Regions from separate parts of the Solibacillus sp. FSL W8-0372 genome, predicted to be linked through region 1. Evidence: predicted binding sites of a transcription regulator. Region 1 holds the regulator's gene; the other holds the start of a gene.

Region 1 (16,099 bases):
TCGTTCAAGCCGGTGTGTTCGGTGAAGCATTGCAAGCATCTGTTGATACACGTCAGCTTGGCGTTGTGTATCTAGGGTATTTAATCTTTACCCTATTTATGACGATTGGTGCAGCTGAAACAAATAAAGTTTTATTTTCTATCTTTGTAATGATTGATTTACTATTTATCGGTTTAGCATTAAGCTCATTTGGGATAATGGAGCACGGTATGCATTTATTAGCCGCTTATTCTGAATTAATTATTGCGCTTTTATCACTATACGGTGCAGGGGCTAATGTATTAAACAAGCATTTCGGCTTCAATTTCTTACCGATTGGAAAGCCTTTTGGCATTTTCACAAGAGAAGCATTTGAAAAGAAAGATAAAACTGTAAAAGCATAATTTATTGTTGTACAAAATAAAGCGTCGCAATTTGGTTTCTACCCATTGCGACGCTTTTTTATCTACATTGTTCCCCGCTTTACGGACAACTTCTATTTTCTCCCGCGCTCATCGAGAACACAAAAGGTTTACTATAAATTTTGAAAAGATTCCCGAAGTGCATCACTAATCGTTTCAACACCGACTACTTGTATATCTGCAGGGAACTCCCAGCCCCCAATATTTGAGGCTGGAATAAATGCGCGTTTAAACCCTAGCTTTGCCGCTTCTTGTACACGCTGCTCAATTCTAGAAACGCGACGTACTTCACCAGTTAATCCTACTTCCCCAATAAAGCAATCGGTCGGGCGTACTGTTTGATCTTTAAAGCTCGAAACAATACTCGTTAATACCGCTAAATCAATTGCCGGCTCATCCAGCTTCACCCCACCGGCAACTTTAATATAGGCATCCTGTGCCTGAAGCATCATACCCATCCGTTTTTCCAATACTGCCATTAAAAGCTGCACACGGTTTTGATCAACCCCTGTAGCCATGCGTTTTGGATAATTGAAACTTGTCGGCGTGATAAGTGACTGTATTTCCACCAAAATTGGTCGTGTCCCTTCCATTGACGCTACAATTGTCGAGCCTGGTGCACCTTGTGAACGTTCCTGTAGAAACAGCTCAGACGGATTCAATACTTCTTTCAATCCACCGTGGAGCATCTCGAAAATCGCAATTTCATTTGTAGAACCAAAACGGTTTTTTTGACTCCGTAAAATACGGTGGTTATGGTGACGCTCCCCTTCAAAATACAAAACAGTATCTACCATATGTTCTAAAATACGCGGCCCTGCAATCTGACCTTCCTTTGTAACGTGACCAACCAAGAAAATCGCGATGTTTTTCGTTTTCGCAATACGCATTAATTCTGCTGTACATTCACGTACTTGAGAAACACTCCCCGGCGCACTCGTTACTTCTGGATGATGTACTGTTTGAATTGAATCGACTATAACAAATTTCGGTTGTACTTCATCAATTGTTTGATTTAAAAATTCCAGATTTGTTTCCGAGTAAATATAAAGCTCTGGAGTGTGAACACCTAAGCGTTCGGCTCTTAGTTTCGTTTGACGTACAGATTCCTCGCCGGAAATGTATAACACACGCTTTCCTTGATTAGAAAGAAGAGCAGATACTTGTAATAGTAATGTCGACTTCCCTATTCCTGGGTCTCCCCCTATCAATACAAGTGAGCCTGGGACAATTCCGCCGCCTAAAACGCGATTAAATTCATTCATTTCTGTGGCAATACGTGTTTCTTCCTGTACCTCCACATGAATAATAGGTGTTGCCTTTGTAGCGGTTGTAGAATGCTGGAACGCACCACGCGGCCCTTTTGTGATGACTTCGACTTCTTCGTTCATCGTATTCCATTCGCCACACCCTGGGCAACGTCCCATCCATTTTGCCGCTTCATAGCCACAGCTGCTGCACATAAATTTCGATTTCTTTTTTGCCATTTTGCTAGCTCCTTCGAATGTTTGTTCCTATAATTGTACACGAAACAAAATCGAATACCCACTAATCAGTCGTAAAATTCATTTTGGGCTTCAAAAATGGCTAAAAAAAGACGAGGCAGGAAATAACCTACCTCGTCTTTTTATTCCATTAATTTGTTGATACTTTTTCTTGTGTACGGACGATGAACTCATCACTTACATAATCAAGTACCACTGTTTGCGATTTATCTAATGTCCCTTTTAACAGTTCTTCAGATAAACGGTCTTCTACATGTTTTTGCAATGCACGACGTAATGGGCGGGCACCATATTGTGGATCGTAGCCTTCTTCAGCAATCTTTTCAAGTGCAGCATCTGTAAGGTGCAGCTCAATTTCTTGCTCTTTAAGACGGTTTGTTAAAGAGTTAGCCATTAATGATACGATTTCTTTTAAGTGAACTTTCTCTAATGAGTGGAACACAATCATTTCATCAATACGGTTTAAGAACTCTGGGCGGAATGCTTTTTTCAGTTCTTCCAGCATTGTACCCTTCATATCTTTATCTTTCGATTCATTTAATCCTGCACTAAATCCAACATGCTTACGGTATTTCAATGCATCCGCACCAACGTTTGATGTCATAATAACTACCGTATTACGGAAATCTACAACACGACCTTTTGAATCCGTTAAACGACCATCTTCCAGTACTTGCAATAAGATGTTGAATACATCTGGATGTGCTTTTTCGATTTCATCAAGTAATACAACTGAGTATGGTTTACGACGAACTTTTTCCGTTAATTGACCGCCATCATCAAAGCCCACATAGCCTGGAGGTGAACCAACTAAACGTGAAGTCGAATGTTTCTCCATATACTCTGACATATCTACACGGATCATCGCATCTTCATCACCGAACATTACTTCTGCCAGCGCCCTTGCAAGTTCCGTTTTACCGACACCTGTAGGACCAAGGAAGATGAATGAACCGATTGGACGTTTAGGATCTTTTAATCCCGCGCGTGCACGACGAATAGCTCGTGAAATTGCTTCCACCGCTTCACCTTGACCGACTACACGCTTGTGTAATTCTTCTTCAAGGTTCAGTAATTTCGCAGATTCTGCTTGTGCAATTTTAGAAACTGGAATTCCAGTCCACATTGCAACAACTTGGGCAATGTCATCTACATATACTGTCGACTCTTCTTTACCCTGCTTTTCTTTCCATTCCTTTTTCATTTGCTCTAGCTCTTGTTTTAGCTTTTGCTCCGAATCACGTAACGCTGCTGCCTTTTCAAATTCCTGACCTGAAACAGCTGCATTCTTTTCGGATTTTATGCCTTCTAACTTATCTTCCAGTTCTTTTAAATTCGGTGGAACTGTATATGAACGTAAACGTACTTTCGAACCTGCCTCATCAATTAAGTCAATCGCTTTATCCGGTAAGAAACGGTCTGAAATGTAACGATCTGATAATTTCGCCGCCGCTTCTACTGCTTCATCCGAAATTTTCACACGGTGATGTGCTTCATAACGGTCACGTAAGCCTTTAATAATTTGGATGGTTTCATCAACAGACGGCTCATCGACTTGGATAGGTTGGAAACGACGCTCCAATGCAGCATCTTTCTCAATATATTTACGGTATTCATCAAGTGTTGTGGCACCGATACATTGTAATTCCCCACGAGCTAAAGATGGTTTTAAAATGTTTGATGCATCAATTGCACCTTCAGCACCACCTGCACCGATTAGTGTATGAAGCTCATCGATGAAAAGAATAATATTGCCTGCTTGGCGAATTTCATCCATAACTTTTTTCAAACGGTCCTCGAATTCACCGCGATATTTTGTACCTGCTACTACAGTACCCATATCAAGTGTCATAACACGTTTGTCACGTAGTGTTTCAGGTACTTCATTATTAATAATTTGCTGAGCTAATCCTTCAGCAATGGCTGTTTTACCGACACCTGGCTCCCCAATTAGTACTGGGTTGTTTTTCGTACGGCGTGACAATACTTCCACGACACGTGTAATTTCTTTTGAGCGTCCAATGACAGGATCAAGTGAACCTTCTCGGGCAACTGCTGTTAAGTCACGTGCTAAACTATCCAACGTCGGTGTATTTACAGTTTGCGCCATATTTGACGTTCCACTATTATTGGCATCATTATTTCCTAAAAGTAATAAAACTTGTTGGCGTGCTTTATTAATACTTACACCTGTGTTAGCCAATACTCGTGCTGCAACACCTTCTCCTTCACGAATTAATGCCAATAGAATATGTTCTGTTCCTACATATGCATGACCTAATTTACGTGATTCGTCCAATGAAAGTTCGATTACTTTTTTAGCACGCGGTGTGTAATGTACGATAGGCCCAACTTCCTCGGTACCTTTTCCTACTAATTCCTCTATACCTGTTTCAATCATTTGAGGGCTAATATTAATTGCTTCCAATGCTTTTGCAGCAATCCCGCCACCTTCACGAATTAAGCCAAGTAAAATATGTTCTGTTCCAATTTCTTTATGCTTAAGGCGAATTGCTTCTTCTTGAGCAAGTTGTAATACTTTCTGAGCACGTTGTGTGAATCGATTGAACATCATAAAAAATCCTCTCCTTTTTCCCCATTGTTTGTAGCTTCATCTTGCTCGTTTAACTTATCTTGTAAAAGCTTTGCACGATACATATCGCGCTCTGCTGGTTGCAAAGTAGTACCAATATATTGCTGAATGAGTCCAGGTTGCATTAAAAGCATGCACTCATTTAATTTACGCTGTGAAATAGGTTCTAATAATCCTAAACTTACCCCAAGACGGACATTGGATAAACAGCTTGCGGCTTCTTCACTCGGTAAAATTTTTGCATACTTCAATGTACCAAGTGAGCGACTTAAACGGTCTTCTAATATTGAAGGCGCTCGCATCAACAAATTCTTCCGAGCAAGCTGTTCTTTTTGTATCACTTGCTCTACTACTTCTTGAAGCTCCTGCAAAATTGTTTCTTCAGATTTACCTAAAGTGATTTGATTAGAGATTTGATAAATATTACCTAAATTTTCACTTCCTTCTCCATATATACCCCTCACTACCATTCCTAATCTTGTCATCATCTGAATTAAGGCATTCATTTGTTTAGTCATCGTAAGTGCTGGTAAATGAAGCATGACAGAGGCTCTAAGTCCCGTTCCAACATTGGTCGGGCAACTTGTTAAGTATCCATATCGGTCTTCATATGCATAGTTGATTGACTTACTTAAGTAGCGGTCAATTGTTCTAGCTTCCTGAAAGGCTTCTTTTAAGTTCATGCCTTGTGTCAGGCTCTGAATCCGAATATGGTCCTCTTCATTTACTAATATGCTAATGGATTCATCTTTTGTTAAAAAAAATGATCCTATTTTTTTTCTTCGTGCCAAGTTAGGGCTTATAAGGTGCTTCTCCACTAGGATTTGACGCTGTAATACAGGCATATCTTTTATTTGGAAGTAGGAAAATTGATAAGGGTTTACGTCTGTAGATAGTAGAACCTTCATCATTTTATCTTCGACTACCTGTGCCTCTTCTTCTGTAAAACTTATCGGAAATCGAGTATTGGCAATATTACGAGCAAGTCGAATGCGTGTGCTTATGACGATATCCGATTCGCTTTCATGTTGCATCCAGCTTGGACTAGCATTCGTTAGAAAATGCTCGATGTTCATGCGTTCCCCTCTCCTTCCTGTTTAATTTTATTTTCCAATTCACGTACTTCATCACGAATCAAGGCTGCATCTTCAAAGCGTTCCTCAGCAATCGCCTGATGTAATAATGTACGGAGTTCGTTAATTTGTTGTTCGATTTTTTCTTTTGATGGGGCATTTTTTTCGTACCCTACATGCTGTGTGCCTGCTTGAATGCGCTCAAGCAACTGTGGTAATTGCTCGCTAAATGTCTCATAACACTGACCACAACCAAATTTACCTTGCTTTAAAAATTGTCGGTACGTAAACCCACAAGAAGGACATGCTTTTTGAGTGGTAGGCTGTTTCGTTGCATTTTCTTTTTTTGCATTCACCGGTACAAAATTGAACCAATTCGATATAAGTTGTTGAAGAGAGGTTGGCTCTTCACTCACATCAAATTGAAATGGATGGAATTGTGTAGCGCATACTTCACAATAGTGACGTTCCACTTTCTGACCGTTATGAACTTGTGTTACGGTTACATTTGCATGACGCTGCTTACAATGCTCACATATCATATATTTACACCTCTACTTTTCAAAAGAAATCGTTTGTAGCATTGCATGCATAATGCGTGCCCTTAACTGATCACGGAGTGGTAAACCTACCTGTAATGTGACACGATCGAGGGCTACTTTCATAATGCTTGCTTCACGCTCGGTAATAATATCCTCTTCCAACAATCGATAAATAATATGCTCTGCATTCGTCTGTGCAATGGCATTCCCTATCTGTGTTTCCATTTCATCTAATAAGTTTTTCTTTGAGTGGATTGTTACTCGCAAAATTCGAATATAACCGCCACCCCCGCGCTTACTCTCTACATAGTATCCATGTTCGGTCGTGAAACGCGTATTGATGACGTAATTGATTTGGGAAGGAGCGCAGGAAAATTGCTTCGCTAATTCATTTCGCTTTATTTCAATATGTCCCTGTCCATCTAATTCAATAACTTCCTTCAAATACCCTTCAATTATGTCAGATATATTCCTCATGCTGTTCTCACCTCTCATCAACTGACTTTGACTATCTTTGACTTAAATATACAATATTTATTTTTTGGAATGCAACTATTTGCTCTTACTTAAGTTTCCCCTAAATTACAACAATAAATCCCTATTAATGTAAAAAAACAGCCGAGTTTGTTTTGTACAAACTCGACCGCTTAATCTTATACCCAACGACCGACAATTGGATAATTCCAATCTTGGTCTGATAATGCTTTTATAATTCCTATCACTGGAGCACCCCAGAAGATTATGAAGAACACCAATAAGAATGGTAAACCGATTAACACAATTGAGAAGATCCCTGCAATTGTTAATAAAATACCAAATACAACTTGGAATAGTAATGCTTGCATTGCAGTACGTTTTACTTCGGATTCAGTAGTTATTAAGAAAAATAGAATCGGTACTAGGAAAGGAGCAAAAAAGGCACTCGCATGAATAATAATTTTTGACCATTTAGATTCCATTTGTTATCAACCTCACTTTATATTGTTAACTTATTTACGAATAATATTCATAAAAGTTTCATAGCAGGAATAAAAAAATCCCGATTCTTTTATCGAGATTTCTTAGAGAACAAACTTCTGATTAATATGGACCTCTATCATCCGGGTTATCCCCTTCTTGAGGAAATAAAAAATACGAAATTATAGCTGTTAAAATGGTAGCTCCTATCACAATCAATATTCGATCACGGTCGCCTACTTCTGCATAATTATTGACTAACATAATATAAGAAGCAATTGCAACCCCCAATGACAATGGTATAACAAATTTTAAACGACCTTTATGAAATTTCATTTTTTCTACGCCCTTTGAATCTATTTTTGTTAGTTTCTATCATACCTGGTTTAATTTTAAATTACAAATTCTTCAATAATAAGAATTTATACCGAAATAATAATGATAATACCAATAAAAAATAGTAAGATTGTAATAGTTGGAAAATTAATGAAATGAGGAATAGTATGGGCATTCTATTTGCAAGAGCGACTAAAGTTTCAAAAAAAACTTACTTTGATATAGATAAATATTCTCAAGAAGTTTCTTTAGATGTTTCGAAGTATCCCGATTTAAATAAACAGCTTCAATTATTAAAATTAACAAACGATGACTTAGCCATAATCAAACAGCTGGAGCCCTTTGCACCAGAAATCATTCCTACTATGGTGGAACAGTTCTATGCAGCAATTAGTTTAAGCACGGAGCTTACTGATATTATAAATAATACAAGTAAAATAGACCGATTAAAAGTTACTCTATACAAACATTTAGAAAGTATTTTTAAAGCTTCAATTGATTCGCATTACTTAGAAGAGCGTCAGACAATTGCACATGTACATGTCAGAATTGGTTTAAAATCAAAATGGTATATTGCTTCGTTCCAATCCTTAATAACGACATTTATTGAGTTTATCGAAAAGATTGATATGCCGAACTCCGAAATGGGTAAAGCCATTAATGCTTTCTCGAAAATTATTAATCTCGAACAGCAGCTTGTTATCGAAGCTTATGAAAAGGAAGAACAGCGAATTCGTATGGAAAATGTAGAGTTGCAAACAAAACTAATCGACCGGATTCAAAATACCGCACAGGAATTGTATAGCATTAGTGATGAAACAAACGATTCTTTACAGGAAATAGCCAGCCAATCTGAAGAAATCGCTTCTAATACAGAGCAAGGTTTAAATTTAGTCGCGGAGACAGAAGACAAATCGACAACCGGCACAACCTATTTAGTGAGTCAAACGGCAATTATGAAGACGATTTTAGACCGAGTAGAGACATTGGAAACTTCAATGGTTACACTTCGTCAATCCTCTCAAAAAATTGCTGATATCGTAGGGTTAGTTACAGGTATCGCTGATCAAACGAATTTACTAGCGTTAAATGCATCTATTGAAGCTGCCCGTGCAGGAGAACATGGTAAAGGTTTTGCTGTCGTAGCGGATGAAGTTCGAAAGCTTGCAGAAGAAACGAAAAAAGCAGTTCAAAATGTGTCGCAATTAATTAAAGAAACTGAGCTCAGTATTACCCAAATGTCTCATTCTGTTTCGAGTGTCGATGAGCAGGTCAAAATGAGTGTCGATACTCAAAAAAATTTAACGGATTCATTTACTTCTATTACAGAAGCTGTATCCGGCATTAAAAAGAAATATGAAAATACTAATGAAGACATTCATACCATATCCTCTGTCATTACGGGATTAACACATACAACCAATCTTGTCTCAACTTCTTCTGATTCGTTGTTGCGCATCGTTCATGAATTAAATAACTAATTTTCAATTAGCGGTGTTTTAAATAGCTATTAAGAAAAATGAAGAGGCAGTGGTAAAAGGTTTCCCTTTATCACTGCCTCCTTTGATTATTGCTAAATTGTCATTTAAGCAGGCGATTTTTTGATAAGACCCGCTTTTGCTTTCGATGTTCTTGACGAATAGGACCTGTTTCAAATAAATGACGTTCAAAATCCGTTTCCGGCTCAACACCTGGTACTTCTTTCGGATTGCCATTTCCATCAATTGCAACCATTGTCACGAAAGATTCTGTCGTTAATTTTTTTGCTCCGGTTTTAACATTTCTAGAAACTACACGTACATACACTTCCATTGATGTACGTCCCGTCCCAGAAACGACTGCCTCTAGCTCTATCATATCACCTGCATATGCTGGTGAGACAAAATCTACGGAGTCGAAAGATGCTGTGACGACCTCTCCCTGAGAATGTTTCATTGCTGCAATTGCCGCAATCTCATCAATATATGCTAATACTTTTCCCCCGAATATAGATTGATGGTGATTCGTATCAGGAGGTAGTACTAATCGAGTTTGGATAGATTTTGAATAACTCATTGGTAAAGTTGTTTTCATAAATATCCTCCTTTCTAACTACACTCCATGTTACTATTCGATAGGGCAAAGTGCTAGTTTGAATTTTTAATATGTCAGCTTCATTGTTATAAATTTCAGCTCTGTCATTTCTTCCACAGCATACTTAATACCTTCTTTGCCATAGCCGCTATTTTTAACACCACCATATGGCATATTATCTACGCGGAATGTAGGAACATCATTAATAACTACCGTTCCTGCTTCAATCTCCTCTGCTGCTTTCATAGCATCTGTGAAAACGTTTGTATAAATACCAGCATTTAAGGCTAACTCTGATTCGTTTACGAGCGCTATTGCCTCGTCTAATGTTTCATATGGAACGATTGAAACAATAGGCGCAAAGGTTTCTTCACATACAATTTTCATATCCGGCTTCACATTTGTCATAACGGTCGGCGAACATGTACGATCCGTAAATTCCGCCCCTGTTGCAACAACCGCACCTTGTTGTTTCGCGGCTTCAATCCAATCCTTAATACGTTTTACCTCATCAGGGTGAATCATCGCACTCACATCTGTCTGTTCATCATGTGGATCTCCAACCACTAACTTTTCTGTCTCTTCAACAAACAACTTCGTGAATTGCTCATAAATTGAACTGTGAACATATACACGCTGTAGAGAAATGCAGACTTGTCCCGCAAAGCCAAATGCACCGCCTACACAGCGCGCTATAATTTTTTCAATTGGTGTTGAAGGCTCTACAATTAATGCAGCATTTGAACCTAGCTCTAATGTAATTTTACGCAATCCGACCTTTTCTTTAATTTTCAGTCCAACCGCGCCACTACCAGTAAATGTAACCTTTTTCACAAGTGGGTGTGTCACAAGCGTATCGCTTAAATCGCCGCCACCACCAGTCACAATTTGAAGAGCCCCGTCAGGTAATCCAGCTTCTTTAAAAATTTCCGCCATCGCAAGCGCACTTAATGGTGTTTGTGATGCCGGTTTTAATACAACTGTATTCCCTACAGCAAAGGCCGGCCCTAACTTATGCGCCACTAAGTTAAACGGAAAGTTAAACGGTGTTATTGCAGAGACTACTCCTAATGGTACTCGTTTTGTATAACCCATTCGATCTTTAACACCAGGTGTAGCATCCATTGGAACGGTTTCACCTGTAATTTGTTTTGCCGCTTCTGCTGCGAATTGATACGTAGTAATCGTACGATCTAATTCGGTAAGCCCTGCTGATAAAGGTTTTGCCGCTTCATCTGCTAAAATTTTTGCAAGTTCAAATTTACGGTCACGCATAATTGCCGCAACTTTATATAAAATCTCTGCACGTTCATATGCTGTTGTCTTCTTAAATGACAGAAACGCTTTATGAGCCCCTTCAATCGCTCTTTCCACATCAGCCACAGAGGCTTTTGCAACTTTCGCAATTATTTTTCCCGTATAGGGAGCTGTTAGTTCACTTAACTCAGCTGTACTTTCCCATTTGCCATTAATCCATAATTTTGTTTCTTTCATAATTAATCCCTCCTCTATATTATTTACCCGATTTAAATAAATATATCGAGAATATCCAATGCTAAAAAAAATGTCATATCATTAATGAAATTACTCATATCAACTGCTTGCATAAAAAGTAGACTATCATTAAAATCAGCTAATTGATTGTTTTCTATTAAGCTATCCAGTACATAGTGGGTTGCCGTTATTAACGCATATTCCTTTTCCCTTGCAAACATAGATAGACTCTTTAATTCCTGGGATAGCTCAATAATTTCATCCACTACTTCAGAGGTTGCAGCTACTAAAGCGAGCAAGGCCAAATATGGATAAAACTTCTTCCCTACCTTTACCTTTTTGTTAGTAAATGATTGTTTAATCGCAACAGTATATTCGATTAAAGTAGGCTGAAACTCCTCTTGATATAGTGCCAAAAGCTGGGTCATCGCCTGTAATGAATCACCAATTTTAAAACCTTCTTTCTGCAAGCCATCATAATATTGCCGCATCGTTTCAGCCAAAGTTCCATAATTACTGGACTGATTCGTTAATAATACTGCGTAGGGAATGTCATCTTTGCCAGTTAAAAAATAGTGATGTTTTTTCATTTCTGTATGCAACTTCTTTGCTCGAAATGCATGATCTTCATCTGTTAAAAATAACGCAGCTATATTTTGATAGGCACTATTTTTAAATCCGGCCTTTATTAGCAACTTTTCATTTGAGATTAAGCGTTTCAGCTCTTGCTCGGGTTCTGGATGTAATACAAGATGCACTAAAATTCTATAAGTCAATGCAGATATATTATTGGATGGTGATAAAATATCGAGCAACTTTTTCTTTGGTTTTTGCTTATGTATTTTTTTAACACTATCCTCAAATTTTGATCCATTAAATGTTTCACGTGAAAATGTAAACTGATTAGCTAAAGGTATTCGAATATTACTGGTTTCATTTGTCCCGAAAAAGAGCTCCATCCGCTCATAATTTTGGCTAAGCAATTGAATAAAAGATGACTTTTCCATATCTTCACACTCCTAACCATTATTATACGCCTAAATATTTGAGGTGAAAAATAATGCATTTGTTTGTAAAAAAAAGTAAACACCAATGGAAATCCATCAGCGTTTACTCTTCACATTATCCTTAAAGCTGTTCAAGCTCTTCTTTTGTAAATGCACGTGATCTTGACAAAAAGCGTTTTCCCTCGACACCTTCCAATGAAAACATCCCGCCCCGTCCAGCTACAACATCAATTATAATTTGGGTATGCTTCCAATAATCATATTGATTTTTATGCATATAAAACGGACTATCCCCAATATGGCCGAGCAGCACATCCTGATTACCAATTATTAAATCGCCATCTGGATAGCACATTGGCGATGAGCCATCACAACACCCTCCCGATTGATGAAACATAATCGGTCCATGACGTTCCTTTAACTTCTCAATTAATTGTAGTGCTGCATCGGTTGCGGTTACACGTTCAACCAAAATCGCACCCCCCTCTCTTAGAAGAAGCCTAAGCGGTTTTCATCATAGCTTACTAAAAGATTTTTCGTTTGTTGGTAATGACTTAACATCATTTTATGATTTTCACGACCGATACCACTCATTTTGTACCCACCAAATGCTGCATGGGCCGGATATGCATGATAGCAATTGGTCCATACACGTCCAGCTTCAATACCACGTCCAAAGCGATAGGCAGTATTCATATCACGCGTCCACACACCCGCGCCTAAGCCATAAAGTGTATCATTTGCGATTTCTAAAGCTTCTTCTTTCGTTTTAAACGTTGTTACTGCAACGACTGGACCAAAAATTTCTTCTTGGAAAATACGCATTTTATTATGACCTTTAAATACAGTTGGCTTAATATAGTAACCGTTTGCATAATCGCCGCCAAGATCATTTTTCTCGCCACCGATTAAGCATTCAGCACCTTCTTCTTTTCCAATTTGTAAATACGATTGGATTTTTTCCATTTGCTCTGAAGAAGCCTGAGCACCCATCATTGTATCTGTATCTAAAGGATTTCCTGTTTTAATCGCTTCAACACGCTTCAATACACGATCCATGAATTTCTCATAAATCGACTCTTGAATAAGTGCACGAGATGGACAAGTACATACTTCCCCTTGGTTTAAAGCGAACAATACGAAACCCTCCACGGCTTTGTCCAAAAAGGCATCGTCTGCCTCCATAATATCTTCAAAGAATATATTTGGTGATTTACCACCTAACTCTAATGTAACAGGGATTAAGTTTTGTGAAGCATACTGCATAATGAGGCGCCCTGTCGTCGTTTCCCCTGTAAAGGCAATTTTTCCGATACGTGGACTAGATGCCAGTGGCTTACCTGCTTCTAAACCAAAACCATTCACAACATTCACTACACCAGGTGGCAGTAAATCTTCAATTAACTCAACTAACACTAAAATCGATGTTGGCGTTTGCTCAGCCGGCTTTAATACAACACAGTTTCCTGCAGCAAGTGCTGGCGCCAACTTCCATATTGCCATAAGTAAAGGGAAGTTCCACGGTATAATTTGTCCTACAACTCCGATTGGCTCATGGAAATGATAAGCAACTGTATTATCATCAATCTGACTAATCGATCCCTCTTGTGCACGTAATACCCCCGCAAAATATCGGAAATGATCAATACCAAGTGGTAAATCTGCATTTAATGTTTCCCGTACAGCTTTACCATTGTCCCATGTTTCTGCAACCGCTAACATTTCTAAGTTTTGTTCCATACGATCAGCAATCTTCAGTAAAATGTTTGATCGCTCTGCGGCAGATGTCTTACCCCATGCATCCTTTGCTGCATGCGCTGCATCTAATGCGAGTTCGATATCCTCTTCAGTTGAACGAGCAACTTGCGTAAAAACTTTTCCAGTAACCGGTGTTATATTGTCAAAATACTCCCCTTTTACTGGAGGTGTCCATTTACCACCAATAAAGTTGTCATAGCGCTCCTTAAAATTCACTAATGCGCCATCTGTGTTAGGATTGTGATACACTGCTGCCATTGAATTCTCTCCCCTTTGCAAAAATTGTTGTGACCATACCCTCATCTACAGGTTTTTTATTTAATAGCTCACCTTGTTGTGAGAGGTATCTCTAACTATTATATTGTCAGAAGAATCCAATAATTTCAAATATTAAACTACAATTTTAAGAATATTTTATTTTAAATATTCTGCTATACTGGTAATTATTACTATCAACCAAAAGGAAGTAGACAAATGAAACATTTTAGTACACTTTTTATTTTATTGTTTTTATCATTTATCTTTCCAAATGTTACATACGCTTCGGCACAAGAAACAGTAAAAATAGAAAAGGATACAACGGCCTATTTTTATTTGCATAATAACCAAGAAGTAAAGTACATTACTTTAAAAAAAGGGGAAACATACCTCGCTACTATAGAGGATCTAACCTGGATGATCGAAATTGGTAATGCAAAGGTTCATATCGATAAACAAGATGCGAAAAGCATAAATGAAAAAATTACTCCTGCGCAAAACAATAATAAAATACAGATTTTAACCAATGACTCCACACCCGTTTATAATTCCCATCGCAATAGTAGTAGACAAATTGCTACATTAAGCGCTAATACACGTATTAGCTCCAATGGCGTAAAAGGCTATTTTTATGAGGTTGTTATTGGTGGAAAGCTTGGATATGTTCCTATTAAAAAAATGCAGGTTGACGCTGGTGTTCCTATTTTAATTTATCACCACTTTGTGGAAAACATTCAAAAATCCTACTTCCGTAATAATATCTCTGTTGTTGATATTGTAGACTTTGAAAAGCAAATGATATTTTTGAAAAATGAAGGCTATACGACTATTTCTTTAAAGGATTTAGACCAGTGGATGCAAAAGAAGCAGGCACTTCCTGCAAAAGCAGTCGCCCTCACTTTCGATGATGCCAATTTATCTCTGGAGAAAATGGTCTATCCCATTTTAAAGGAAAACAATATGCATGGTACTACCTTTGTCATTGGGAATCGGGTAAAAGAAGAAACTCCCCCATTTAACAGTGAGGCAGAAATAGTACAATTTGCAGGATTTAAAGAACTCCAAAGTGTAATGGACCTTATTGAAATCGAGCATCATACTTATGCGCTGCATGTTTACAATGATGCATTAAATAGAAGTCAGCTCCAGCTTACATCAGCTAAAGATCTGCATTATGATATCCAGCAAACGAATGAAGTACTAAAGCAAATTGACCCTAATATACAAGCACAGTACTATTCTTATCCATACGGGAAATTTAATAAAAATCATGAAGCTACATTTATAGAAAATAATATTTCGCTAGCATTTTTAAATAAGGGTGGTAAAGCAAAAATAACGAGCCCTCGGTTATATGTACCCCGGATTCCTGTTCAAAATTCTATGCCACTCGAACAATTTAAATCATTAGTTCTGAATTAATATGAATAATTTAAAACAACGTGAGACGAATTTATAAGTCATTTCATGTATACTGAAGATATTCTATTAGTAGGTGAAAAAATTATGCGTATAAATAAATATTTAGCAGAAACCGGCATCGTATCTCGTCGCGGTGCAGATAAATGGGTAGAAGATGGACGTGTAAAGATAAATGGCATCCTTGCAACAAATGGTAGCCAAGTAGAACCAGGTGACGAAGTATTTGTAGATGGCAAACTTGTAAAAAGAGAAGAGCAGTTAGTGTATATCGTTCTGAACAAGCCTGTTGGCATTACAAGTACTACGGAAAAGCATATTCAAGGCAATGTCGTTGATTTTGTAAACCATCCATTGCGTATTTTCCATATTGGTCGTTTAGACAAAGACTCAGAAGGATTGCTCCTTCTTACAAACGATGGTGACATTGTAAACGAAATTTTACGTGCAGAAAATCATCATGAAAAAGAGTATGTCGTACAAGTCGATAAACCGATTACCGACAAATTCATTAAAGACATGAGCGCAGGTGTGGAAATTTTGGATACTACGACATTACCTTGCCGTGTCGAAAAAGTTTCTTCACAAGTTTTCAAAATTATTTTGGAGCAAGGTTTAAACCGCCAAATTCGTCGTATGTGCTCGGCACTGGGATATTCTGTACAAAGACTTCAACGCATCCG
Region 2 (16,099 bases), 570 kb from region 1:
TCCTTTAAAATAACGCCTGTTGTCAAAATAAGCTCATTACCTGTTATTAACTGCTTCACATCGATAACTTCCAATATATGTATCCATTTTATCGCATGATTTAACCCTGATTGACCTGCAACAACTTTGGCAGATTCAAAGTATTTTCGATTTAGAACTTCTTTTACAGTTATCATAGGCAGCCTCCTCTAATTAACAAATCGTCCATACAATTATTGTATCATTTTACATTAGGTATATATTAATTTGTTATATGAAAATGCTAATGTATATATATTAATGGATTAAAGGGGGACTCCTAATGTTAAAAACGAATCGCGAACGACTTAAAAACAGTATTGATTTATACAGTCAATTTGGAGCTACGGAAAATAACGGTGTCACACGTTTAAGCCTTTCCCAGGAGGATATTTTAGCCCGCAACCAATTGAAGGAAACTTGCGAACAGCTTGGCATGACTGTCACAACAGATGATATGGGAACAATGTACGCCACATTGCCAGGCAAACCCGACCATTTACCGATTGTGATGGGCTCCCATTTGGATTCCGTTATTAAAGGCGGACGCTTTGATGGCGTGCTCGGTGTTTTAACTGCGTTAGAGGCCGTACAAACAATCGTTGACGCAGGCCTTGAACTGAATCACCCTCTCACAATCGTGAACTTCACAAACGAGGAAGGCGCACGCTTTGAGCCTTCGTTAATGGCATCAGGCGTTCTGTCAGGAAAATTCGAAAAGGAAAACATGCTCGCTTCCACTGATGTAGAAGGCGTAACCTTTGAACAGGCCCTAAAACAAAGCGGCTATGAAGGTGATATCGCAAACCGCCTAACAGATGCTCATGCCTATTTAGAGCTTCATATTGAACAAGGTCCCGTGCTCGAACATTACAAAAAAGAGATCGGTGTCGTTGATGGTGTGCTTGGCATGGTATGCTATGACATCACATTAACCGGCGAATCGAACCATGCTGGGACAACTCCTATTTCAATGCGAAAAGATAGTATGTTTGCAACCATGCAAATTATTTCAATTCTGCAAAACAAACTAAAACAGCTTCCTGATGATCTTGTTTATACAATCGGACGTATCAACGCCTATCCGAATATTCATACAGTCATTCCAAACAAAGTAACATTCTCGTTAGAATCCCGCCATCAAGATCCTTCCGTTATTCAGCAAGTAGAACAAATCATTTTTGACCTGCCAAAGGAAATTGAAAATTGCGAGCTTAGCTATAAGAAGCTATGGAGCCGCGACACTGTCCATTTCGCACCGGAAGTCATAAATGCCGTAGCAGCAAGCGTTGAAGAATTAGGCTATTCAAGCCAACAAATGTATAGTGGTGCCGGTCATGACGCCCAATTTATTGCCGGATATATTCCATCCACAATGATTTTCGTCCCGAGCAAAAACGGCTATAGCCACCGGGAAGACGAGTACACTTCCTATGAAGAATGCTCAAAGGGTGCTGACGTCCTTGTAAATGCCGTTTTAAAAATCGCAGAAAGCGCAGTTTTACCCGTAAAGTCTGCTAGTATGAATTAGTTTTACTATCCTACAATATTAACCGGACATGAGAGGCTAAACTAACGCCTCTTCCAATCTGCTTTTTTAACTACCATCAAGCAAAACATTACTCATTGTTTTCACCTAGCAGTAAATAGATTAGCCCTTCCCTTCTTATTTAGATAATCATACTATATGGTAACTATTAAAAAGAAGGGAGATAAAAACAATGAGACGCCCTGCATTCGGCTTCTGTTACCCAGGTTACCGATACTGCGGTCCTGGCTGTTCCGGTCCCGGTGCACCAACAAATGCAGTAGATAACTGCTGTTTGCACCACGATGCATGCTATTACTACGGCTACGATAAAAGATATTGCGACGCGCTATTCCAGCAATGTTTAAACCAATACAAATATGCTCCCACTAAAATGGGTAGAGACGCAAGATTATTCTCAAATGCCATCCGAATTAAAAATAATCTTTTATAACGATAAAAAATAGGCATGAAACCTCTTTATTACAAGGGGTTCATGCCTATTCATCTTTAACCATTAAGTTCAAAATACTGAAGCTGGGAACATAAGGATCAAGATTATTGATAAGGGAAGAACCCTTATTAAGACAATATGAATTGATTGGAGTGAAGGGGCGACTCCTGGGGGAACAGCAAAATTTATTTTGCGACGAGTAACCGCAGGAGCACCGACGCCTGAGACTACAGGCTCAGGCCGTGCCCCCGGAAAGCGTCCCCGTAACGGAAATCAATTCTGACGGGAGCGGAAACTATATTCCCTCTTAGTCGATTTCTTGTCCTGTAATTTCTGCAAGCTTACCGTTTTCTTTAATTTTCTTTAAGCCTTCATTTAGGTGTTTTAGTAGCTCAGTATTTCCCTTTTTCACCATAAAGCCGTAATATTCCTTTTCAAACTGATCTGATTCAATTGCTTTTAAACCTGATTCAGGATTGTTCTTTAAGTACTCTAACACTACGGCATTATCACCGATCGATGCCGCTACTGCACCATTGATTACTTCCTGAAAAGCAATTGGCTGGTTTTCATAAGCTAAAATTTTAGTACTTGTCTTACCTAGTAATTTTTTCGCCGCTTCATGACCTGTTGTACCCATTTGTACAGAGATTTTTTCATCTTTTAATTCATCCAATGTCGTAATTGGTGAATCTTCTTTTACAACAATCATTAATGTTGCTTCGTAATAAGGATCTGTGAAATCAAATGTTTGTTTACGATCATCCGTAATAGTAATTCCTGATGCTCCTAAATCCAACTCGCCATTCTTTAACTGTTGGAATACCGGCTCCCAACCGACATTTCTAAATTCGATTTCAGAACCCATCTCTTCACCGATTGCATTCATAATATCTACATCAATCCCGACAATTTCCCCTTTGTCATTCATCGATTCAAACGGTGCAAAAGTTGCCTCCGTACCGACTAATAGTTTCCCAAAATTCCCATTTGCATCTGCACCTGAAGTTTCTTTATCCCCAGTACCACATGCAGTTAAAACTAATGATAATGCTACAAGCAGCATCATTGTTAACCATTTTTTATTTAACATTGTAAATCCCCCTATGCATTTTATGTTATAATTATACATTTATTGAATATAGTAATACAACATTTATTTTGAATTTTCCGATATTTTGTATTAAAAAAACTATCTTCACTATATTTTAATATAGTAAAAGATAGCTTTTTTCTATCCCTATAATACTTTCCCTAAAAACGCCTTCGTACGTTCATTTTGTGGATTACCGAATACTTCTTCCGGATGGCCCTGTTCTACAATATATCCGCCATCCATAAACAGTACGCGGTCACCAACTTCGCGTGCAAAGCCCATTTCATGTGTGACAACTACCATCGTCATACCTTCTTTGGCCAGGTTTTTCATTACTTCTAAAACCTCTTTAACCATTTCAGGATCAAGCGCTGAAGTTGGCTCATCAAATAGCATTACTTTCGGCTTCATAGCTAAAGCACGTGCAATAGCGACACGCTGCTGTTGCCCCCCTGATAATTGCTGCGGGTAATTATCCGCTTTTTCACGCAATCCCACTTTATCAAGTAGCTCCATTGCCAATTGCTCAGCATCTTGTTTGTTCAAGTTACGAATTTGCATCGGTGCCATCGTAATATTATCGATAACCGACATGTGCGGGAATAAGTTAAACTGCTGGAATACCATCCCTACTTCTGTGCGGATATCGTTAATGTTTGTTTTCGGATCATTAATTTTGACCCCTTCAATATAAATCGCGCCATCTGTAACTTCTTCCAGTAAATTCATGCATCGAAGAAATGTTGACTTACCTGAACCAGAAGGCCCGATTACACAGACTACCTCTTTTTCACGAACTTCATAATCAATTCCCTTTAACACTTCGAGCTTGCCAAAATGCTTATGTAAATTTTCTACTTTAATCATTTATGCGCGCTCCTTTTTCTTACGTGGGTTGTAATTAATATCTACCCGCTTTTCTATAAATGCCACAAGCTTCGTTACTGCGTACGTTAATACAAGGTATAAGAACGCTGCAAACAAATATGGCTCCCAGAATCGCTGATACGTTCCGGCAACGACTTTACTCACGTATAATATTTCTGCACCGGCAATAACCGTAACAAGAGATGAATCTTTTAATAAGGCAATAAACTCATTTCCTAATGGCGGAATCATACGACGGAATGCTTGAGGTAATATAACTTTGCGCATCGCCTGACTATGCGTTAACCCTAATGACCTTGCCGCTTCCATTTGCCCTTTGTCTATCGATTGAATCCCTGCACGGAAAATTTCCGCATTATATGCCGCGCTATTTAAAATTAATCCTACGATACCCGATACCCACCAACCTTGTGATGAACCAAAAATAGTTGGAATAACAGCTAAGTGAATTAATAATAATTGCACTAGCAATGGTGTACCACGGAATACGTCTACATAAATTTTAGCCGGCCAGTAAATCAATTTCTTTTTCGAAACTTGGCCTAACCCTAAAAGCAGACCGAAAATGATACCACCAATATAACCACATGCAGTTAGAACAATGGTTGCCCAAAGTCCTTTTGCATATAGTTCACGGTAGTTCCAGATAATTTCCCAACGGAAAAAATCAAAAAACTCCATCTGAAACCCTCCAATAAATTAAATATAGCTTATTCGATTTCTGTACCTGTAATTTCAGCTAATTTTCCGTTAGCCTTAATTTTGTCCAGACCTTCATTTAAAATATTTAATAGCTCTGTATTCCCTTTTTTTACCATGAAGCCAAAGTAATCTTTTTCAAATGAATCGTCTTCAATCGCTTTTAAACCAGAATCCGGATTTTTATCCAAGTATTCTAAAATAACAGCATTATCACCGATCGCCGCATCTGAAGCACCTGTTAATACTTCTGTCAGTGCAATTGAAAAGTTTTCATACGCTAAAATTTTTGAGCTTGAAACACCTTGTAAGTCCTGTGCTGCTTTGTGTCCTGTTGTATTAATCTGTACAGAGATTTTTTTGTCTTTAATATCCTCTAAAGATTCAATTGAAGAATCTTCTTTTGTTACGATTAATAATGTCGCCTCATAGTATGGATCTGTGAAATCATACGATTGCTTACGCTCATCCGTAATTGTAATGGCTGCTGCCCCCATATCGATCTCACCGTTTGTCACTTGGCTCATCATTGAATCCCAGCCTACATTTTTAACCTCTGTTTCGATACCCATCTCTTCACCGATTGCTGCTAAAATATCAGCATCTAAACCTACTACATTACCTTTATCATCCAAATACTCAAAAGGAGCATATGTCGCTTCTGTACCTGCTACGATTTTTGTATATTCTTTATCCCCTGTAGATGTTTTTTCATCTGCACCACATGCTGTTAAAATCATTGAAGCTGCTGCTAAAGGGGCTGCCCATTTAAGTAATTTTCTAGCGTTCATTATAAATATCCTCCTGGAGTTTTAAGTTTTTTAATTAATATCTTGTTCAATTATATTAATTCCCCAATTAATATACAACATTTAATTTTTAAAAAATTGATTATTATTGCAGTATGATGAATTTTTATAACAAAATTGATAAGAAATCTGCATATCTTTTAATATTTATTCATTAAATTATTATACCATTCTTGTTTTTTAATCTTCTTTATACGATGAACACTGTATATTTATTCTCTCTTTTTAAAAAATTTGGGTTCATTACCATAACATGCGGTTGCCAGTGCCCCCCTAAAATAAGGGAAGATTTTACCGTTATTTGAATGCTGTAGCTCATTTTTTGAATAAATAAGGGAACGTTTTACCGTTATTTTAAATAAAATCCTGAAATTCTATGTTTTTTAGACCAATAACGGAAATCTCTTCCGTTATTTTCACGATTATTCATGTTATTTTCGAAATAACAGAAATTCCTTCCGTTATTTATCATCCTCAATTTAAGGTGATAAACCCTAAACTAGGGTATAAAAAAAAGACTACTTCACGGGAATCCCGAAAGTAGTCTTGGTTTAAGAATGAATGAAGGATAAAAGGAATCGGTACAGTGATTCCTTTTATCCTACCAAAAAATCCATTCTCCATTGTAGAGCAATAACTATTATGTTATTTTTCTACAATTGGTATAGAAAAGTATATGAAAACAGTAAAATGGCGTCCTATTGGACATGATAATATAGTATTGCTTGAACATAACCTTTAATAATTTACTAATTATCTTTCCTTTTTTCAAGTCTAAATTATAAATTTCATTTAAAGAATTTAAATATTTTTTAAAAGTGCGTTTAAATTATACAGAATTCGGAAATTTATAGTATAGTGCCTAAAACGAATGTTAAATAATGGAATTAAAATACTTATCATCCTATTAAAGAACGCTAATACTTAATTATTCGCAAATAAAAAAGACGCCCTCGGAGGGAATCGAACCCCCAGCCTCAGAACCGGAATCTGAAGTGTTATCCATTACACCACGAGGACATATTAATAAGTAAAATAAGTATATGTTCAACTTTTCCCATTATACAGATGGTACGCCAGATTTTCAATAGCAAAAGTCAGAGTTTATATTTGACCATAACTGACTAATACGTGTATGATAGGTTTACAGCTGAAATGATTTCCATTTTTCAGCATAAGAATGCGAATAAAAGCTTTAACAAAGGGAGGATTATTCAATGAACTTAATTCCTACAGTTATTGAACAAACAAATCGCGGGGAACGTGCATATGACATTTATTCACGTTTATTAAAAGACCGCATCATCTTATTAGGTAGCGGAATTGACGACAACGTTGCAAACTCAATCGTTGCACAGCTACTGTTTTTAGAAGCAGAAGATCCAGATAAAGATATCTACCTATACATCAACTCACCAGGTGGTTCTATCACATCGGGTATGGCTATTTATGATACGATGAACTTCATCAAGCCGGACGTTTCAACAATTTGTATCGGTATGGCAGCATCAATGGGTGCTTTCTTACTTTCTGCTGGTGCAAAAGGTAAGCGTATTGCATTACCAAACGCAGAAGTAATGATTCACCAACCACTTGGCGGTGCACAAGGTCAAGCAACTGAAATCGAAATCGCAGCAAAACGTATTTTACATTTACGCGAAAAATTAAACCGCATTATGGCTGAAAACACTGGCCAAGAATACGAAACATTAGCGCGCGACACAGATCGTGATAACTTCATGACTGCAAAGCAAGCATTAGATTATGGTCTTATCGACAAAATCTATGAGCGTAACCAATTAAATAAATAATGTAATATGAAGCATGCAGGAGTTAATCCTGTGTGCTTTTTTTAGTGCATCCTTTTATCCGCCACTTGCTCTATTTTAATAGCCAAAAGTCTAAATTTATTCGTCAATTTAATAACGATAATCGCCACAAAGGGAAGCTTATTCGTCACTTTCACTCGAATAATAGCCACTCCCACAAAAAAATAAAGCACAACCCGTTCATCCTATGAATTGGTTGTGCTTTTCAAGTTAGTTTGCTTTTTCGATTAAAAGCTGGAGAGCATTAATGGCTTTTTCTTCATCGTGACCATCAGCACATAATGTGACAACTGTACCTTTAGCCACAGCTAAGCTCATAATCCCCATGATCGACTTTGCATTTACTTTTTTCGTATCCTTTTGTAAAAAAACGTCTGCTTTAAAACGATTTGCTTCTTGTACGAATAATGCAGCTTGTCTTGCCTGTAAGCCGGATTTCAGCTTTACTTCTACTTGTTTTTCGATCATCTTGATATACTCCCTTTCACAACCGCTCATCGCTACTTTTATCTATCTTATCGGAATTATTCGAAAAGAACAATAATAGATTCCGGTACACATGAAATCGTTACCATTATTACCTATACCTTAGCATAAATGTACTTAAATCGTAAGTTTCATTCCAAAATTCTACGTAGCCAATGCCACTAAATTTTTTCACCACGTCTGAGGGCTTCTGCTATATCATCGATTTTACGTAAACGATGATTCACGCCTGATTTACTGACAACGCCTGTTGATACCATCTCTCCAAGCTCTTTTAATGTGACATCCTGATATTCGACTCGAAGACGGGCAATTTCTCGTAGTTTTTCGGGTAATTGATCAAGTCCCACTGCATTATCAATATAGCGGATATTTTCAACTTGTCGCAGTGCCGCGCCAATTGTTTTATTTAAGTTAGCCGTTTCACAGTTGACGATACGATTTACACTGTTACGCATATCTCTTATGATTCGTACATCTTCAAACTTCAGCATTGCCTGTACCGCACCGACTAAATTCATAAAATCCGAAATTTTTTCTGCCTCTTTTAAATAAGTAACATAGCCTTTTTTTCGTTCGATTGTTTTTGCATTGAGATCATAGCGATTCATCAGCTGTGCCAACGCTTCCCCGTGCTCCTTATACAAAGAATAGATTTCCAAATGATAAGAGGAAGTCTCCGGGTTATTGACTGAACCGCCTGCTAAAAATGCCCCACGTAAATAGGCACGGCGCTCACTGTTTCTCGGAATGATAGATTTTGAAATCGTATGATTAAATTCAAAAGAATTCGATACAATTTCCAAATCATCCAATATTTCACGGGCACCTTCCCGAACACGGCATATGTACACATTATTCTTTTTCAGGCGCATTTTTTTTCGCACAAGAAGCTCTACATTATATGGATAGAGCCTTTTTACAATGATATATAGTCGACGTGCTATAGCTGCATTCTCTGTTTGTACATCTAAGCTTATTTGACGATTCGCAAAGCTTAACGAACCATTCATTCGTATAAGGGCGGACACTTCAGCCTTCAAACAACTGTCATCCGCTTCAACCTGTGTCAGTTCCTTTTTTGTTTCAGATGCAAATGACATTATGTGCTCCCCCTTTCCTAGCAAACTATGTAGTGATTACAAGTAATATTACTGCATTGTTTGTTGTTTTAGTATTGTATATTCACACAGCCAATCCGCTAAATTACTCGCATCATGACGTACTGTTCCATTTTGGATAACTGCAATTTCCTTTTGAATAATATTAATGCCCATCTCTTTTATTCTATCTATATCAAATTTTACGGGCTCGGCATTTTCTTCACGATAGTTTTCATAAATTGACGACGGAAGCTCTTTTTCATTAATCAGTATCGATTGAATGAACGGTTCGCCTACATGCGCATGAATGGCCTCAATATGCTGTGAGGCTGTATATTGACCTGTCTCACCTTGCTGGGTCATTAAATTAGCAATATAGATTTTCTCACCTTTTGCACGAACTACCGCCTGGCCAATTCCTTTAACTAATAAGTTCGGAATGATGCTCGTATAAAGACTGCCTGGTCCGATCAAAATAAAATCCGCGCGTTCAATTGCATGAACAGCAGCTGGCAACGGCTTTAAATTGCTAGGCTCTAAATACACACGCTTAATTGGTGCATGGCCAGACGGGATTTTTGATTCCCCGATAACGTCTGAACCATCCATTAATTCAGCATGTAATGTCACTTTTTTATTTGCAGCAGGAATAACTTTTCCGTGCACATTCAAAACTTTACTCATCTCTGCAATGGCATGGTTAAAATCACCTGTAATTTCCGTTAAAGCTGTTAGCATTAAATTGCCTAAAGAATGTCCGCCAAGGTCGTTGGATTGCGAAAAGCGATATTGAAACATTTGCTCAACTAAAGGCTCTACATCCGACAATGCTGCAATTACATTCCGTACATCCCCTGGAGGCGGAATATCATAATCATCCCGTAAACGCCCAGAAGAGCCACCGTCATCTGCTACCGTAACGATGGCTGTAATATCAAATGGGTGCTGCTTTAAACCGCGTAATATCGTTGAAAGCCCTGTGCCCCCACCAATTACGACGATACGTGTTCTCTTTTTCTTCATTTAATCAATCCTTTCTATGATTGATATCTCTATGTGAAATGATGACTTGGTCATTTTTTGCTAACAGTTTGCCAAAGTATTCAGCGAGCGTTACCGAGCGATGTTGTCCACCTGTACAGCCAAATGCGATCACTAGCTGCGACTTTCCTTCACTGCGATAATGCGGAATCATAAATGTAAACAAGTCCGTTAGCTTGGCAATGAGCTGCTGTGTTTCTTCTGTTGCAAGCACATAGGAAGAAACCTCTGTCTGAAGACCGGTTTTATGACGCAATTCTTCAACATAATAAGGATTTTTCAAGAAACGTACATCAAATACTAAATCAGCATCGATCGGTAAGCCATGCTTAAAGCCAAATGACATAATATTAAGTGAAAAAGTAGGACTGCTCATATTTGAAAATTCCTGTGCAATGCGTTCGCGTAATTCCCGGGGTTTCAACTTGGATGTGTTTACAATTGTTTTTGCACGGCCTTTTACCTCAGAAAGTAATTCCCGTTCCTGTTGAATTCCTTCCAATGGTAAACCTTGTGTTGCAAGTGGGTGTGAACGACGAGATTCTTTATAACGTCGAACTAAAGTGGCATCGTCGGATTCTAAAAATAAGATCCGTAGTAAAATGTCCTCTTCATTCATTAACGCGTCGAGCGATTCAATTAAGGACCCAAAAAATTCTCTCCCACGTAAATCCATCACTACCGCGATACGTGAAATTTTCTTTTCGGAATCTTTCATTAGTGCTAAAAAAGTAGTCAAAAGTTCCGGTGGTAAATTATCGACGCAGTAATAGCCTAAATCTTCAAAGCTTTGAACCGCTACCGTCTTGCCCGCACCTGACATTCCTGTAATAATAACTAACTCATGTGTAAAGCTCGAACTACCCACTTGTTTCATCTCCTCTAGTTTTGTTCTATTGAGTGTTGAATGTTTTCACTTAATAGCTCAAAATCCTCTGTATACTCAAATGTACCATATTGCATTCCTTTATTTGCTGTTGCAAATAATAAATTTGTCCGGTCACCTGCTGCCATCGGAAGGTCGTTTAATTGCTCTACTGGATACCAGTCCAAAATGCCTTCACGTGTTTCCACAAACGGTGTTCCTTCAACATCTGTTGCAATAAATGTATAGAGCATCCATTCATCTACGACTGTATCACCATTTTTTATGACCATAGTATAAATGCCTTTTAAATGAACGTTTTTAGGTTTTAAATTCGTTTCTTCCTGAAATTCGCGAACAGCCGATTCATAGATGGACTCTCCAAGCTCCATTTTGCCGCCTGGTGCAACAAACCAACCTCTTCTCGGTTTTTGGAGCAACAGCACTTTGCCATCCTTTATTGCGAGTAAATTTGTAATACGTTGCATACGTAACACCTCAATTCTTTCATTTGTGGATATTAATTTATGACTTTCAAGGTAATCCACATAAAGTACAGATAGTCTCTCACGCTATTGTACGCTAAATTTCTTTTCCTAATGCTTATATTTCTATTATACCTTGTCCCAGGCATTACGTAAAAGTACTCGTACCATTTGTCCCATTAGTAAATAAAGGATTGAGGGCTGAGTATTTATAATTCCGCACAAAAAGAGGTTGTTTCAGCGCAGATCGCGCTTGAAACAACCTAAGGATAAAAATATAAGGGGGTTAAAACAAATTCTACTTTTAGTATACCCTTATTTTGTAACGAGATGATTACATTTATGTTAAGGATTTATTGATTTATTTTTTCTTTTATTTCTTCGATGTAATGTTGGGCTGATTGTGCAGCAATACTGCCATCGCCAGTAGCTGTTACAATTTGGCGCAACATTTTCTCACGGACATCACCCGCTGCATAAATACCCGGAATAGCTGTTTCCATTTTTTCATTTGTTAAAATGTAGCCTGCTTCATTTAAAATATTCAGTGAAGCAAAAGGAGCTGTCAACGGAAGCGTGCCCACATATACGAATACGCCATCTGCCTGCATTTCTTTTTCAGTGCCATCCACATTTGAAACTAATGTCACTTTACCGACTTTGCCGTCCACTTCATGAATTTCCTTCACTTGTGTATTCCAGATGAAATCAATTTTTTCATTGGCAAATGCACGATCTTGTATAATCTTTTGAGCACGTAATTTATCACGGCGGTGAACAATTGTTACTTTGTCTGCGAAGCGTGTTAAATAAATACCTTCTTCAACAGCTGAGTCGCCCCCACCGATTACAATTAGGTTCTTTTGTTTAAAGAATGCACCATCACATACAGCACAATAACTTACACCACGACCTCCAAGCTCTGTTTCACCTGGAATGCCTAATTTTTTATATTCTGCACCTGTTGTAATAATTATTGTACGTGTTTTGTATTGTTTTTTACCTGAAACGATAATTTTATATTCTTCACCATCGATTACTTCGGACACATCACCGTAAGCATATTCTGCACCGAACTTTTTCGCGTGCTCGAACATTTTTGTAGATAGCTCTGGTCCTAAAATTGTATCGAAACCTGGGTAGTTTTCCACTTCTTCAGTACTAGCCATTTGACCACCAGGAATACCACGTTCAATCATTAATGTTGCTAAGTTTGCGCGTGATGCATAAACCGCAGCCGTCATACCTGCCGGACCTGCTCCGATAATTACTACATCATAAATTTTTTCTTCAGACATGTTGATCCTCCTCTTGCGTATACCATTACGATATTTTTATCGTATAAGATTGCTTAGATAAATACAACTATACTGCCCTATTCAAAGTCAGCCGGTATGAATTCATACAATTCATCACTATACTTCGTTAATGTTGCAGTTGTAATACCGTATTTCCCTGCAATCGCCTTTTTCGTTACCTTTTTCTCAAGTGCGATGTTATATGAATATTCAACCGCAGCAGCCAATGCAGCACTATTTTTAAACGCATACCCTTGCTGGAAAGCGATTTCGCCTAGTGCAAACCACGTGCTTAATATTTGTGCTACTTCAAGTGAAATCGATTCATTTTTTTCTGTAATAAGTTCCGCCACTTCCATAAAACGTAAAAAGTGCTTTTCCTCATTACTTTTTTTATCGAAATCATATTCAAGGGCATAAGCCAGACATAGTTTTTCCAAGTCCGAAAAGCTATCAACATTTAAAATAGTAGGATGTGCTACAATTTCCTGCTTATACGCAGAACGCTTTAATAGGAAAAGTCCGAATAACCGGCTTGATTCATGTTCATCCGATAATTGGCGAACAATGAATTCCCGATGATTTTCAGCCGAATTACCGAAAATCGTTCCTTCATTACTTCTCCATGGCTCCATACCTTCTTTTGAAGGGTCCAACTGAATCAGCAATTTCCATGATTCATTGGCTACTGCTTCATGTCCTGTAAAGTAGGCTGATTGGGCGAGCCAAAAATAAAAGCCTGGATCCCCTTCATATCCCTTTTTACTCATTGAACGCAGCCATTTATATGCTTCATCATATTGACCGATCAATGCTAAAGTTGCACCTAGCTTATAGCGATTATCCCATTCAAAAGGTTGTATTTTCTTTAATATTGAAAGGAGATTCTCAAGCTCTTCCGTGTTTCTCTCATAATAGGCAAACACTGCTAAGTTACACATTGCATGGAGATTCCCTGTATTTTCACGCAGCACTTTATGTAAAAGTGCGCGCGCCTGTTCAGCATCGCCAATATAAAAATAGGCTAACGCTAAGTTATTATAAGCATTCCAAAGGTCCGGGTATTCCTCAATTATTTGCTCCAACATTTCAATTGCAGCCTGGAAATCCCCTTGTTCCATGTGACGACGAGCTTTTTCCTGCGCTACATGTTTCGCCCCTTCAAATTCGTCCATATCATCTATCTCTTCGCCTACATAGTCGACAAATTCCAATATTTCAGAAGCATCCTCTAAGTAAGCACCATTAGGTTCCATTTCCAAATAGCGGGCTGCGTACTTTTGTGCATCCGCAATATGTCCGATACAGCCTGAAACTTCTGCCATCATAAATATAATTTCGGATTCATCCGGCTCTAAACTATAAGCGGTATGGATCAATTCATAAGCATGTTCAAAGTTTTGCAATTCCATTTCTAAAATGCCATATTGCAATAACACGTGCGCGTCATCCGGACTTAAATCCGCTGCGCGCTTAATAAACTTATAGGCTTTATCCATTTCATCCCGCTCAATTGCTTTTAATGCTACGTTATAATAATAATCACCATTCGGAACAAACGACACGACATTTGATGCATTTGCTTTTAAACGTTTATTTTCCAATAAAATTCCTCCGAGTCATTTCCGTTCAATACCTTTATATAATTCAATACGAAGTGTATCGTATGCTCAATTGTAGTAAAATACGCCTCGGCATCATTACACCCTATAACAGGAAGTAGACAACCATCCGAAGCTTCTATTTCGTTTAGTAGCCTTTTGACAACCACTGAGAAATAAACAAAGAAATAAGGAACGCACAAGTGTCGTCCCTTAATCAATTCTTTCCATTATAGCATATGTAGCAAATATGTACTTAAATCATGTTTGCAAACAACGGAATTCTCGTTAGATTATTGCTTTTTGCCTTCATGTCGTTTTTGTAGCACATCAAGCACTTCATATACATCCACTTTTTGTTCTTGAAGTAACACAAGCAAGTGATAAAGAAGGTCAGCGGATTCCCATTTCACTTCTTCCTTGTCACGGTTTTTCGCCCCGATTACTACCTCTGTTGCCTCTTCGCCAACTTTTTTACAGATTTTATCGATACCTTTATCGAATAAATACGTCGTATACGCCCCTTCAGGCATATCGATTTCACGCTGTTTAATTACTTCCACAAGCTGAGGTAAAATTGCTACAGTACCAGGTCGTTCGTTTTCTACCAAGCTTTCTGTAAAGCAAGATGTTGTTCCATTATGACAAGCTGGACCCGCAGGAACAACTTCAACTACTAATGCATCTTGATCACAGTCTGTTTTAATTGAAACAACCTTTTGTGTATTACCACTTGTTGCCCCTTTATGCCATAGCTCCTGGCGGGAACGAGAGTAAAACCAAGTTTCATTCGTTTCAATTGTTTTTTGTAGCGATTCCACATTCATATAAGCAACCGTTAATACTTCTTTTGATCGGGCATCCTGTACTACTGCTGTAATTAGCCCTTGTTCATTAAATTTAACATTCATCGTACACGTACCCCTTTTTCTTTTAAGTAGCTTTTCACTTCTGCTACGCTCGTTTCTTTATAGTGAAAAATGCTCGCAGCAAGTGCTGCATCTGTATCAACATCCTGCAGGACTTCACGGAAATGTTCAGCATTACCCGCGCCGCCACTTGCAATAACCGGTACTGTAACGGCATCTCGAACTGCCTTCGTTAACGCTAAATCAAAACCCGATTTCTCACCGTCTTGGTTCATCGATGTAAGTAGAATTTCCCCTGCACCTAGTTTTACCGCTTCTTTTGCCCAATCTATAGCTTTCCTTGAAGTTTTGTTACGGCCACCGTGTGTATACACCATCCATGTACCGTCTTCTTCAGAATATCTCGCATCAATCGCACAAACGATGCATTGTGCACCGAAGTAATCCGCGCCTTCTTTAATAAGCTCTGGACGCTCTAAAGCAGATGTATTAACCGACACTTTATCTGCACCGGCACGTAAAATACGTTTCATATCTTCAATCGTACGAATGCCGCCACCTACAGTAAAAGGAATGGCTAACGCTGATGCTGTTTGTCGGACAACATCGACCATCGTTTCACGTCCTTCATGCGAAGCCGAAATATCTAAAAATACGAGCTCATCCGCACCTTGCTCATCATAAAATTTAGCTAATTCTACCGGATCGCCTGCATCTTTCAATTCAACAAATTGTATCCCTTTTACTACGCGCCCTTCTTTTACGTCTAAACATGGAATAATGCGCTTCGTTAACATACGCCCTCTTTCACTCCTTCTGCCCAAGCCGTCAACAAGTGCATACCAAACGGACCTGACTTCTCCGGATGGAACTGCATACCTGTAAAATTATTCTTCGCCACAATCCCAGGCACTTGTATATGTTCATAGTCTGCCGAAGCAACCCGTTCCTTCTCATCCAATCCGCTCGCATAAAATGAATGGACAAAATATACATGGCGTGCTGCAGGCAGGTTATCTCTATCCAGCCA

The links. The regulator CtsR, encoded in region 1, represses protease genes until heat stress. The targets are predictions, from matches to a motif close to ATGGTCAATAAAGGTCAAACA.
Positions count from the first base shown of each region.
Region 2: a site for CtsR is predicted at 6,600-6,620, ahead of clpP (ATP-dependent Clp endopeptidase proteolytic subunit ClpP). Genes of this name have one in related genera too.

Region 1 covers NZ_CP150204.1:3,830,335-3,846,433, forward strand. The annotation lists gene MKY13_RS19595 (acetate uptake transporter) at 1-383, shown strand, start outside; gene radA (DNA repair protein RadA) at 515-1,888, opposite strand; gene MKY13_RS19605 (ATP-dependent Clp protease ATP-binding subunit) at 2,037-4,481, opposite strand; gene MKY13_RS19610 (protein arginine kinase) at 4,478-5,575, opposite strand; gene MKY13_RS19615 (UvrB/UvrC motif-containing protein) at 5,572-6,114, opposite strand; gene MKY13_RS19620 (CtsR family transcriptional regulator) at 6,127-6,591, opposite strand; gene MKY13_RS19625 (DUF4870 domain-containing protein) at 6,768-7,073, opposite strand; gene MKY13_RS19630 (acyltransferase) at 7,195-7,407, opposite strand; gene MKY13_RS19635 (globin-coupled sensor protein) at 7,575-8,888, shown strand; gene MKY13_RS19640 (acyl-CoA thioesterase) at 8,989-9,480, opposite strand; gene MKY13_RS19645 (aldehyde dehydrogenase family protein) at 9,547-10,974, opposite strand; gene MKY13_RS19650 (DUF4003 family protein) at 11,007-11,981, opposite strand; gene MKY13_RS19655 (DUF779 domain-containing protein) at 12,103-12,453, opposite strand; gene adh (aldehyde dehydrogenase) at 12,471-13,997, opposite strand; gene MKY13_RS19665 (polysaccharide deacetylase family protein) at 14,214-15,419, shown strand; gene rluF (23S rRNA pseudouridine(2604) synthase RluF) at 15,504-16,099, shown strand, end outside.
Region 2 covers NZ_CP150204.1:3,264,016-3,280,114, forward strand. The annotation lists gene MKY13_RS16700 (PucR family transcriptional regulator ligand-binding domain-containing protein) at 1-176, opposite strand, end outside; gene MKY13_RS16705 (Zn-dependent hydrolase) at 302-1,549, shown strand; gene MKY13_RS16710 (Parvovirus coat protein VP1-like protein) at 1,740-2,000, shown strand; gene MKY13_RS16715 (basic amino acid ABC transporter substrate-binding protein) at 2,308-3,093, opposite strand; gene MKY13_RS16720 (amino acid ABC transporter ATP-binding protein) at 3,241-3,963, opposite strand; gene MKY13_RS16725 (amino acid ABC transporter permease) at 3,964-4,665, opposite strand; gene MKY13_RS16730 (basic amino acid ABC transporter substrate-binding protein) at 4,695-5,474, opposite strand; tRNA gene MKY13_RS16735 (tRNA-Arg) at 6,441-6,512, opposite strand; gene clpP (ATP-dependent Clp endopeptidase proteolytic subunit ClpP) at 6,710-7,303, shown strand; gene MKY13_RS16745 (hypothetical protein) at 7,345-7,494, opposite strand; gene MKY13_RS16750 (HPr family phosphocarrier protein) at 7,532-7,789, opposite strand; gene whiA (DNA-binding protein WhiA) at 7,969-8,910, opposite strand; gene MKY13_RS16760 (YvcK family protein) at 8,959-9,933, opposite strand; gene rapZ (RNase adapter RapZ) at 9,938-10,828, opposite strand; gene MKY13_RS16770 (8-oxo-dGTP diphosphatase) at 10,834-11,304, opposite strand; gene trxB (thioredoxin-disulfide reductase) at 11,655-12,599, opposite strand; gene MKY13_RS16780 (tetratricopeptide repeat protein) at 12,677-14,203, opposite strand; gene hisIE (bifunctional phosphoribosyl-AMP cyclohydrolase/phosphoribosyl-ATP diphosphatase HisIE) at 14,494-15,111, opposite strand; gene hisF (imidazole glycerol phosphate synthase subunit HisF) at 15,108-15,866, opposite strand; gene hisH (imidazole glycerol phosphate synthase subunit HisH) at 15,860-16,099, opposite strand, start outside.